Paraneptunicella aestuarii: one gene and its partner. The protein of the gene in region 2 interacts with the protein of the main gene of each other region in a pairwise test. Links are inferred from orthologs where the notes say so. Each region holds a gene or a part of one and is shown on either strand. Other genes may lie near its edges.

Evidence for each region.
Region 1: the proteins of holA (region 2) and dnaQ interact in binary tests that used the Escherichia coli proteins (3 or more experiments, as listed by UniProt). The link is inferred for Paraneptunicella aestuarii from one-to-one orthologs.

The regions. Positions count from the first base shown.
Region 1 is NZ_CP074570.1:2,816,850-2,822,558, forward strand. Bases 1-2,905 are described here. They hold dnaQ (DNA polymerase III subunit epsilon), read right to left. Parts: upstream 1,864-2,905; coding sequence 1,138-1,863; downstream 1-1,137. Other genes in these bases: KIH87_RS10765 (TIGR03503 family protein), read right to left, coding at 1-1,136; rnhA (ribonuclease HI), read left to right, coding at 2,019-2,486; KIH87_RS10780 (NAD(P)H-quinone oxidoreductase), read right to left, coding at 2,516-2,905. Outside these bases: more of KIH87_RS10780, read right to left, coding at 2,906-3,484; yccX (acylphosphatase), read right to left, coding at 3,484-3,792; KIH87_RS10790 (PilZ domain-containing protein), read right to left, coding at 3,977-4,276; ATP-dependent RNA helicase HrpA, read right to left, coding at 4,337-5,709. UniProt on the Escherichia coli protein: DNA polymerase III is a complex, multichain enzyme responsible for most of the replicative synthesis in bacteria. The epsilon subunit contain the editing function and is a proofreading 3'-5' exonuclease.
Region 2 is NZ_CP074570.1:1,453,203-1,456,685, forward strand. The notes cover bases 521-3,483. They hold holA (DNA polymerase III subunit delta), read right to left. Parts: upstream 2,538-3,483; coding sequence 1,503-2,537; downstream 521-1,502. Other genes in these bases: rsfS (ribosome silencing factor), read right to left, coding at 521-746; nadD (nicotinate-nucleotide adenylyltransferase), read right to left, coding at 830-1,498; KIH87_RS06180 (LPS-assembly lipoprotein LptE), read right to left, coding at 2,550-3,119; leuS (leucine--tRNA ligase), read right to left, coding at 3,145-3,483. Also shown: 23S rRNA (pseudouridine(1915)-N(3))-methyltransferase RlmH, read right to left, coding at 1-359; more of rsfS, read right to left, coding at 429-520. UniProt on the Escherichia coli protein: Part of the beta sliding clamp loading complex, which hydrolyzes ATP to load the beta clamp onto primed DNA to form the DNA replication pre-initiation complex.

The DNA of each region.
Region 1 (5,709 bases), 1.4 Mb from region 2 along the record:
GCATCTTCAGGAATACTTTCAATCTGTTTTGGAGGCGCACCAGCAGGCAATTCAGGTTCTTCTGCAAAGAAAGTAAATTCAGGAACATCTAAAATAAAGTCGCGTCCATCGATTGTATTGCCATAGGCTGTTAATTTGACCCTAAAAATACCGTACTCAAAATTAACAACATCATAGGTGCGAACATCGTTTGAAACCCGGGTAATTGAAAAATTCTGCACATCACCATTGGGATATCGGATTTTTCCGTCTACCAACAAACTTCCCATATCTACCATTTCCCGATCCGCATCCACCATTAATTTATGATAACCGGAGCCGGTATCATCCAGTTTGACATCAACTTTAATGGGATTTTCATGCAAAATGATAGGTTCACTGACCTGCTCCCGAGTAAACATGGGAGTCGATACGGTGAAAATGGGTTTCCATTCGCCTGCAGGTATGGTCAAGTTAAACTGACCGGTAAAAGTGCCGTCCAACGGACGTTCATCCATGCCTTTACCATTATCTTCAAAGGTGGCAATGGTCTGAGTTTGAGCACCAAAATTATTAAAGTTAGGGTTATTGGTACTAACAAATTCCATGTTTAACTTAACGACGTCGCGAAACTCAGCATAATCAATAGGCTTGCCGCCATTAGTCAAATAGGCCGTTTGCTTAAGAATCTCACCCGAAAATAGAACGGTAGGCAGTGGTTCAGCCTGCAATTCAATATCACTGAGCACCATAACGCGACTACCGGGCAAGATCTGCCCTACCGCTTGCCAAGGCCCCGGTGTTGGATTTTTCATGCGTATCATGTCGTAGGTAGTTGAGTCATACCATTCAACATCATTCTCTTCGGCTTGAGACAAAAAGATTTTAGAACCATCAGGCCGAACCAGCACAATAGGAGCAGAGCCGAACTTGCGGAAAAACACCATGGTGATTTCATCCACTTTATAGTCAATACGAAATCGGTTTTGCAGCAAACGTATACCATTGTGGTATTCGCTGCCGATTTCCCGCAACGGTGTCGTATCAACCTGTTCGACCGCTGTTTTTTGTTTATTTGCGTTATATTCCTGGTCTGACTCTTGGGCAAACGCGCCCAAAGTCAGCAATATCGCAAATAAATAAATTACTCTGCTCATTTTACCCCTGAAGTTTTTGATCCTGTATTTCTCGCCACAGGCAACTACCGCCTTCTTTGGCGACAATATCTAAACGGCTTTCATGCTGTTCCAATTCATCGGCGGAAGCGTGGATAATCTTTAGCGGTTTACGATCAGAAGTTAATCTTCGGATCACTTCTGCGCCTCCGTCATTTTGTTTATTACCCGATAAATTTAAGCTGGTTTGTCCCCCCGTCATCATCAGATAAACATCAGCCAGGATCTCGGCATCCAGCAAAGCGCCATGCAGTTCACGTTGCGAGTTATCTACGCCATATCGCTTACACAAGGCATCAAGATTATTTTTCTGACCCGGGTGCATGGTTCTGGCAAGTACCAGAGTATCCAGCACGGTACAAATTTCATCGGTGGTTTTTACCGGGCTTTTGCGACTTTTCTTGAATTCATGATTCATAAAGCCCACGTCGAAGGGAGCATTATGAATGACCAGTTGAGCACCGCTGATGAAATCGACAAACCCTTGCACAACATCATCAAATATAGGTTTGTCAGCCAGGAATTGGTTGGTTATACCGTGAACTTCAATGGCTTCCTGTTCAACTTCACGTTGAGGATTAATATATTGATGGTAGTGATTCCCGGTCAGACGACGGTTAATTACTTCAACACAACCGATTTCAATAATACGGTGTCCCTGCAATGGATCGATACCTGTGGTTTCGGTATCAAGAACAACTTGCCTCAATGTTTTTCTCCAAACTCTCTTCGTGTTAGCGCTATTCAAGCTCTTCAATTCAGCTTCTTATTCAAAAGAAGCATCGCAAAAAATGAAGCTCTGTGCCTGAAAGCATAATCTGAGTTATCATACACCGCCATTAATCAAGTAGACTACAGTTAACCTTGAAAACCATTCAAATATACACAGACGGTTCCTGTTTAGGAAATCCCGGGCCAGGCGGATATGGCGCAATCCTTGTTTACAAAAAGTATCGTAAAGAACTAGCTGGCGGCTTTAATCTGACAACGAACAACCGTATGGAGTTGTTAGCAGCCATTAAAGCGCTGGAATCACTGAAAGAAGCTTGTCAGGTAGAACTCACCACCGACAGCCAATATGTTAAAAATGGCATTAATCAATGGATTAATAACTGGAAAAAACGAGGCTGGAAAACGGCTGACAAGAAACCGGTTAAGAATCAGGATTTATGGCAAGCGTTGGATCACGAAGTGTCAAAGCACAAAGTCAACTGGCACTGGGTAAAAGGTCATTCAGGTCATCCTGAAAATGAACGCTGTGATGAACTTGCTCGTGATGCGGCGTCACAATCCAATTTACCTAAAGACCCAGGCTTTATTCAAGAAAGTTAGAGTGGGCTTCTCAGTTCCATTTACCAGCACTATTCCCAGTTAATAATGAATTTGCCCATACTGTCGTTTTTCGCCATACGCTCATGGGCAATGTCAATATCAGAAATTTCAAATTCCGTATCGATAACGGGTTTTAACTCACCAGATTCGAACCGGGATAAATACTGTTTGGTAAAATCCCTCACCAAATCCGCTTTATAACTGTCACTGCGATTCCGTAATGTGCTTCCAACCAGTGTTGCCCTTTTCCCCAATAACAATGCCGTATCGAACTGTTCAACAAAACGCCCTCCCAATATTGCCAAGTCGATAATACAGCCATCCATGTTTAACAATTTCAAGTTTTTATTGGTGTAATCCCCCGCGACCATATCAATAACCAGATCCACACCACCCCAAGCCAGCTTCAACTCTTGATAGAAATCCTGTTGCTTGTAGTTAATCGCAATATCCGCGCCCCATTCTTGGCAATAATCGCCTTTAGCCTCACTGGAACAGGTGACAGCCACTTTTGCTCCGTGTAATTTTGCTAATTGGATCGCAGCAAGCCCAACGCCACTGGCACCAGCATGAATAAGAAGGTTCTGACCAGATTGCAATTCTCCAATCCAGTGTATTGCTTGAAAGGCAGTTAAGAAGACTTCTGGTATTGCCGCCGATTCCGCCATTGTAAGTGTCGCAGGACAAGGTATTAGCAAGCCCACATCAACAGCTGCGTATTCAGCATAGCCGCCACCAGCAATCATGGCGCAAACAGGATCGCCAATTTTCCAACCAGTGACTTGCTCTCCCAGCTCTTCTATAACACCTGAAACTTCCATCCCTAAAATGTTACTTGCTCCGGCAGGAGGCGGATATTTGCCCTGCTTCTGCAATAAATCGGCTCGATTAACGCCAAATGAAGCCACTTTCACCAATACCTGATGAGGCTGAATATCTGGTTTATTGGTTTCCTGAAGAGAAAGAGTTCCATCTTCCGAGTAAGAAACATAACGCATTAGAGCACCTGAAATTCATTGTCTGTATTTGTTGAAGCGCTATTTGAGGCGCTATCTGAAGAGAGCATCGTAACACTGTCTACCCTTGAACGGTCTGGCCCTTGCCATAACCAATCCATAAGAGATTGAACTTGAGCCTCCACGCCACAAGCCATAACCTCAACAGAACCATCGGGCAGGTTCTTGGCGTAACCTGTTAATCCCAACTCCAGCGCTTGTTGACGAGTTGTGGCACGATAGAAAACACCCTGCACTTTTCCAGTTACAATGGCTTTTTGAATAATAAAACCGTTATTGGTTATCGACATTAAGATAGCCTGCGATCCATTTGTGAAGAAAGGATTATAAACAAAAATACGAGTGAATTAAGAAGTGAAGCCGTTTAAAGACAAACGGCTTTATACGAAGCGGAATAGCTCTTAGATAGCTTGGTACTAATAGCCAAAACTGTCACCTCAAAAGATTTCCTTATCTTGATTTGAGTTTTTTACTCTAGGTCATATTGACAATTTCAACACCAACCAGAAAGGTGCTATCAGATAATTTTTGCTCTCGAACCACCTTAACAACCGCCGATAAAGACGCGATTTGGGCACTATTAGAATCTATAGAAACGCTTAACTCTGTACCAATTGCGATAGACTCACCCACCTCAAAAGACATACCCACCGCACTAATATCCTTACATACAGCAGAAATGGGGTTTGAGACATCTTGGCCTTGTACACGCAATTCACAAGGTGAATTCATAATCATTCTGAAAAATGAGCGTTTATCGTCGTACTGCAGCATGATTATTCCTCTATTGGTTTAATGCAAGTCTAATACATCCACATCCCTTTTTCGTATTCCCTATAGATTATCTAAATAGTTTTCTATACGTTTCGCCGATATTGGCATACTTGTACCTAATTGCTGAGCGAAAAGCGATACTCGTAATTCTTCAATCATCCAGCGTACCTCAGCAATCTCGTCGCTTACAGGCCTTCCTTTAGGTATTGTATTCAGTAATGACTGATAGCGTGCGGTTACCTTTTCAATACTCAATTGATGCTGCTTATCCTTGATTGGATCGACGGGTAATTTCTCCAGTCGCTTCGATAACCCCTGAATATATCGACGCCAATCTTTCAAACGACGAACACCAACATCAGTGACAAATCCTGGATACACCAAGGATGCCAAATGCTGCTTTACATCATTGAATGCCTGCACCATTTCAAAGCCCACTTTGCCTTTTAACTTCTTATTTATGGCATGAGCTTCGGTTAATCCTTTCTCTACTTCACTGGCTACGACCAATACTCGTTCATTTAACTCACCAGCTATAGTCTTTGTCAGCAACTCAAATTGAGCCTGGCTACGGATACTGTTATCCGAAGCAATGAGATATTCATCAATCACGGCTTCGATACAGTCATCGATCAACTTTTTAACTTGTCCAAATGGATTGAAGTACAGTCCAAGTTTAGCCTTATTTGGTAATTTATCCTGCAAATAGCCGACAGGAGATGGCAACTGCTTCATTAATAAACAACGCAATCCCACTCTATGTTCGCGCACAGCTTCATCCTGATTGGGAAACAAACGGACATTAACCTGCTGGCCTTCTCGACTTAATGCCGGGTAGCTTTTTAATTCAAAGCCGGCTGTTTTACTCGTCCACTGTTCAGGTAATTCACCAATATTCCATTCATTCAAATCATCTTGTTCAATGCTGTCAGGAACCGTTTTATCCAAGGTTTCTTTAAACTTATCTTTTAACGCTGTTTGCAATTCAAGCAAGTTTCGCCCCTGCTTGATGACCTGATGATTGTTGTCCAGCACTTTGAAATTAAAATGCAAATGCACTGGCAAGTTATCCCACTGCCATTGCTCTAATCCAATTTCAACGCCTGTCATGCGCAATAACTTCTGAGACAACACACTTAAGAATTCACCTTGCTCAGGATGAATATCATTGAGCACCGCATTGGCATAATCGGGGGCAGGTACAAAATTGCGTCGGTATTGCTTAGGGAGAGATTTAATCAAAGACACAATTAATTCGTGGCGCAAGCCAGGAACCAACCAGTCAAATCCCTGATCGTGAACCTGATTTAATATTGGTAAGGGAATTAACAGGCTAACACCATCATCAATCGCACCGGGGTTAAACTGATAATCTAACGGCAAGCTGATATTACCCTGAGTCCAATAATCGGGGTATCCGGTTTCACTGGCTC
Region 2 (3,483 bases):
TTTTGTTCGGCAGCAGCAACGCATTCAGGTGAAAGCCCTTCTGGTCCGCCAACCATCAGGCTAACATTACGTCCATCGTGTTGCCAGCGTGTTAGCTGTTCAGCAAGCTGGTGAGTGTCCCAAGGCTTGCCGTTTACTTCCAGGGCGACGATGCGATTTCCTTGCGGAATCGCTTCTAAAATTTGCTGCCCTTCTTTTTGTAAGATTCTTTTAATGTCGGCGTTTTTTCCCCGTTTACCCGGCGTTATCTCCTTGAGTACCAGGCTGGTATCAGGGGGGAATCGGTTCGCGTATTCTAAAAAGCCTTGCGTTACCCAAGATGGCATTTTGTTGCCTACCGCAACAAGCTGTATTTGCATAGGTTATGTATCCTTGTTTAAAACCTGGCTGCGAGTAGGGCGGCTATGGATTGGTTTCAAAACCGTGCATTAGCCCCAAAGCTTTTCTAACTGGTAAAAGTCGCGGGTTTCATCTTGCATTACATGCACGACGATATCACCAAAATCAACCAGCACCCATTCACCTATGTCTTCGCCTTCAATGCTAAGAGGTGGGTTACCTGCCTGTTTGCTTTCTTGTACGACATTTTGTGCGATAGAGACGACATGGCGTTTTGAGTTGCCAGAACAAACCAACATGGTGTCGGTGACGGTGGATTTGCCTTTAACGTCAAGGTCTACGATGTCTCTGCCTTTTAGATCTTCAATTTTGTCGATGACAAATTGCTTTAATTCTTCGTGTTCCAATGGTTCTCCCCATAACTGGATAGGTATTGTCTGTATTTAGAGCTGGCTCTATGTTTAATGTTCAAGTTTGCAAAAATTTGCGATTAACCTGCTAAGTATAAATGATGCTGGCGAATGTAGGAAAGTATGTATGGAGGTAAAAGTTCATCTACAGGTAAGCCAACACGTAAATTTTCCCGGATCATGGTGGATGAAATGTCGATTTCATCAGTTTGAGCGTAAAACACATGACCATTTAACTTGTCATGTAAATCCTGGGGTTTAGCCGTTTCACGCTGTTGCAGAAAATCTGCAATATCAGTTTGCTGTTCTTGATGATAGCCGGGACGACAACACACTACTAAATGACAATAGTCGAGAATATCTTGCCAGCGATGCCATTGATGAAAGCTGGTTAAGGAATCCATGCCAATAAAAAAGCAGATTGGGCTATTGGGATTTTCGCTGCGCATTTCTTCCAGAGTATCAATAGTATAGCTAGCTTTATGGCGGCGTAGCTCTCGGTCATCTGCGCTGAAAATAGTCACATGTTCACTGACCAGTTTCACCATTGCCAGACGATCGCTGGGCTTGGTGTTGGGCTGATTCTTATGTGGTGGAATATGACAAGGCATAAGTTTGACTTGTTCAATACCAACTTGTTGCGCCGCCTGTTGCACCGGGAATATATGGGCATAATGAATAGGATCGAATGTACCGCCATAAATACCAATAACGGGCTGCATTGTCGCTAACTCCGGGTGAGCAGACATAGTGCTAACTGAAATCCATGGGCAGATTAGAGAGTTGCATCGGCATGAACATCAGGCATAAATGGCACAATTCAACGTAAGGGCGCGTAATTTGTGACTGCTTTAGTCCCATATCCAGTTGTTGTAGTTTGTGCTGTAGTTCATCCAGCTGAGGCTTGCCGAGTCGATTCAGGGCATTCATGTAGAGGCTTTTACGATTCTGCCAAATGCGCAGTTGTGCCCAGAGTTTATCCAGGGGCTGACGTTGCGATTGTGCAAACTGTAAGGTGGATAGCGTTTGCCATTCCCGCACCAAAGCCCACAGGACGATATTGGGTTCAATACCTTCTGATTCCAAGCGGTTAAGCAATTTCACGGCTTTTGACGCGTCACCAGCCAGCAGTACATCGGCTAGCTGAAATACGTTAAATCGGGATTGCTCAACCAGAATTTTCTCTATCTGTTTAATGTCAATATTGCCGTCGGGGTAGAGCAGAGCCAGCTTTTGCAGTTCTTGTTTGGCGGCGAGCAGATTACCTTCAAAGTAATCAATAAAGAAGTTCACTACGGCGGGATTGGTTTGTAACGACAGTTGCCGCATTTCATCCATTATCCAGCTTCTTAAGCGGTCGCCTTCCAAGGGATAACAAGGGATGTAAATGCCTTGCTGATCTAGCTGTTTGAACCATTTACTGTTCGTGACTTCTTTACCTATTTTGGCTCCATGAATGAGAACCATGACGTCAGGGTTGTCTTGTGCTGCCAAGTCCAGCAGGGTTTTGCTGCCTTCTGTTCCGGGCTTTCCGGTGGGTATTTCCAGTTCAATATATTGACGAGAAGAGAACAGTGACATGTTTTGACTGGCTTCAATCAGCGAATACCATTCAAACTGAGTGTCGGCAACCAGCGATTGGCGCTCGTCAAAACCTTGTTGCTTTGCTTGAGCTCGAACTTGTTCGATGGCATCCAGCTTTTGCTGTGGCTCATCGCCAAACACCATAATAAAACGCGGTAGCGCATTTTGTAGTGTTTGGGCAAGACGATTGGGGTAAACCTGCATGTTCTTTAGTGATTACCGTTTAGTGATTGCTGTTTGGTGAGTATCAGACTGCAAACTGAGCGTGCGGATAATACGGTTAGCCGCTTGTTGTCTCAGTTCGTCCAGAATCAAATCCAACTCGCGTGACTTAGCGAGTACCTGATCCGGGTCGTCCTGATATTCACGAGACAATACAAATTCATACTCGATAGATTCTGGTTTTGCATTTTCTTGCTTAGAACCTTTGATGTATTGGTATTTCACCTGATACAACAATTCGTATTCTGCCACCTGACCACTGGGAAACAACGACAATAATTTGCGCTCCAGCTTTTCGCGTTGCAGATAGAGCGTGGCGTTTTTCTCGTTGAACTGTTCACGTGCTTCGATCACTTCCACATCCAGAAACTTCAGGCGTTGAGCGAGAGTTTTCTGCAATTGCGAATGGCGCTCTGTACTGGTGAGCTGGATATGGCTGACACTTTTGGCAAGCTGATAATCGTTGCGCAATTTAAAGCCGCAGCCATGCAGCAAGCTGGTAATAAGCAAGGTGCTTACTACCAGTTTTAAGGTTGAAAAACGGCGCATGGCTGTCGTTTTCATTATGAGTCCTGATCCTGCGTTGGAATTAGTTCGCAACGATATTTAGCAGCTTGCCCGGTACGTAAATAACTTTGCGAACGGTGTTACCCTCAACAAATGCCTTCACGTTTTCTTCCTGCATAGCTAATGTTTGAACATCGTCTTGCTTGGCGTCGGCAGCTACTGTCATTTTAGCGCGTACTTTGCCGTTCACCTGAACGACAATCAGTTTTTCGTCTTCAACCAATGCGCTTTCATCCAGTTCAGGCCAGCCAGCTTCAACGTTCTCTTCCTGCTGTAATATTTCCCACAAGGCATGGCTTGCATGAGGCGTAATCGGGTTAAGCATACGCACCATTGCGACCAAGGCTTCACGTACCAATGC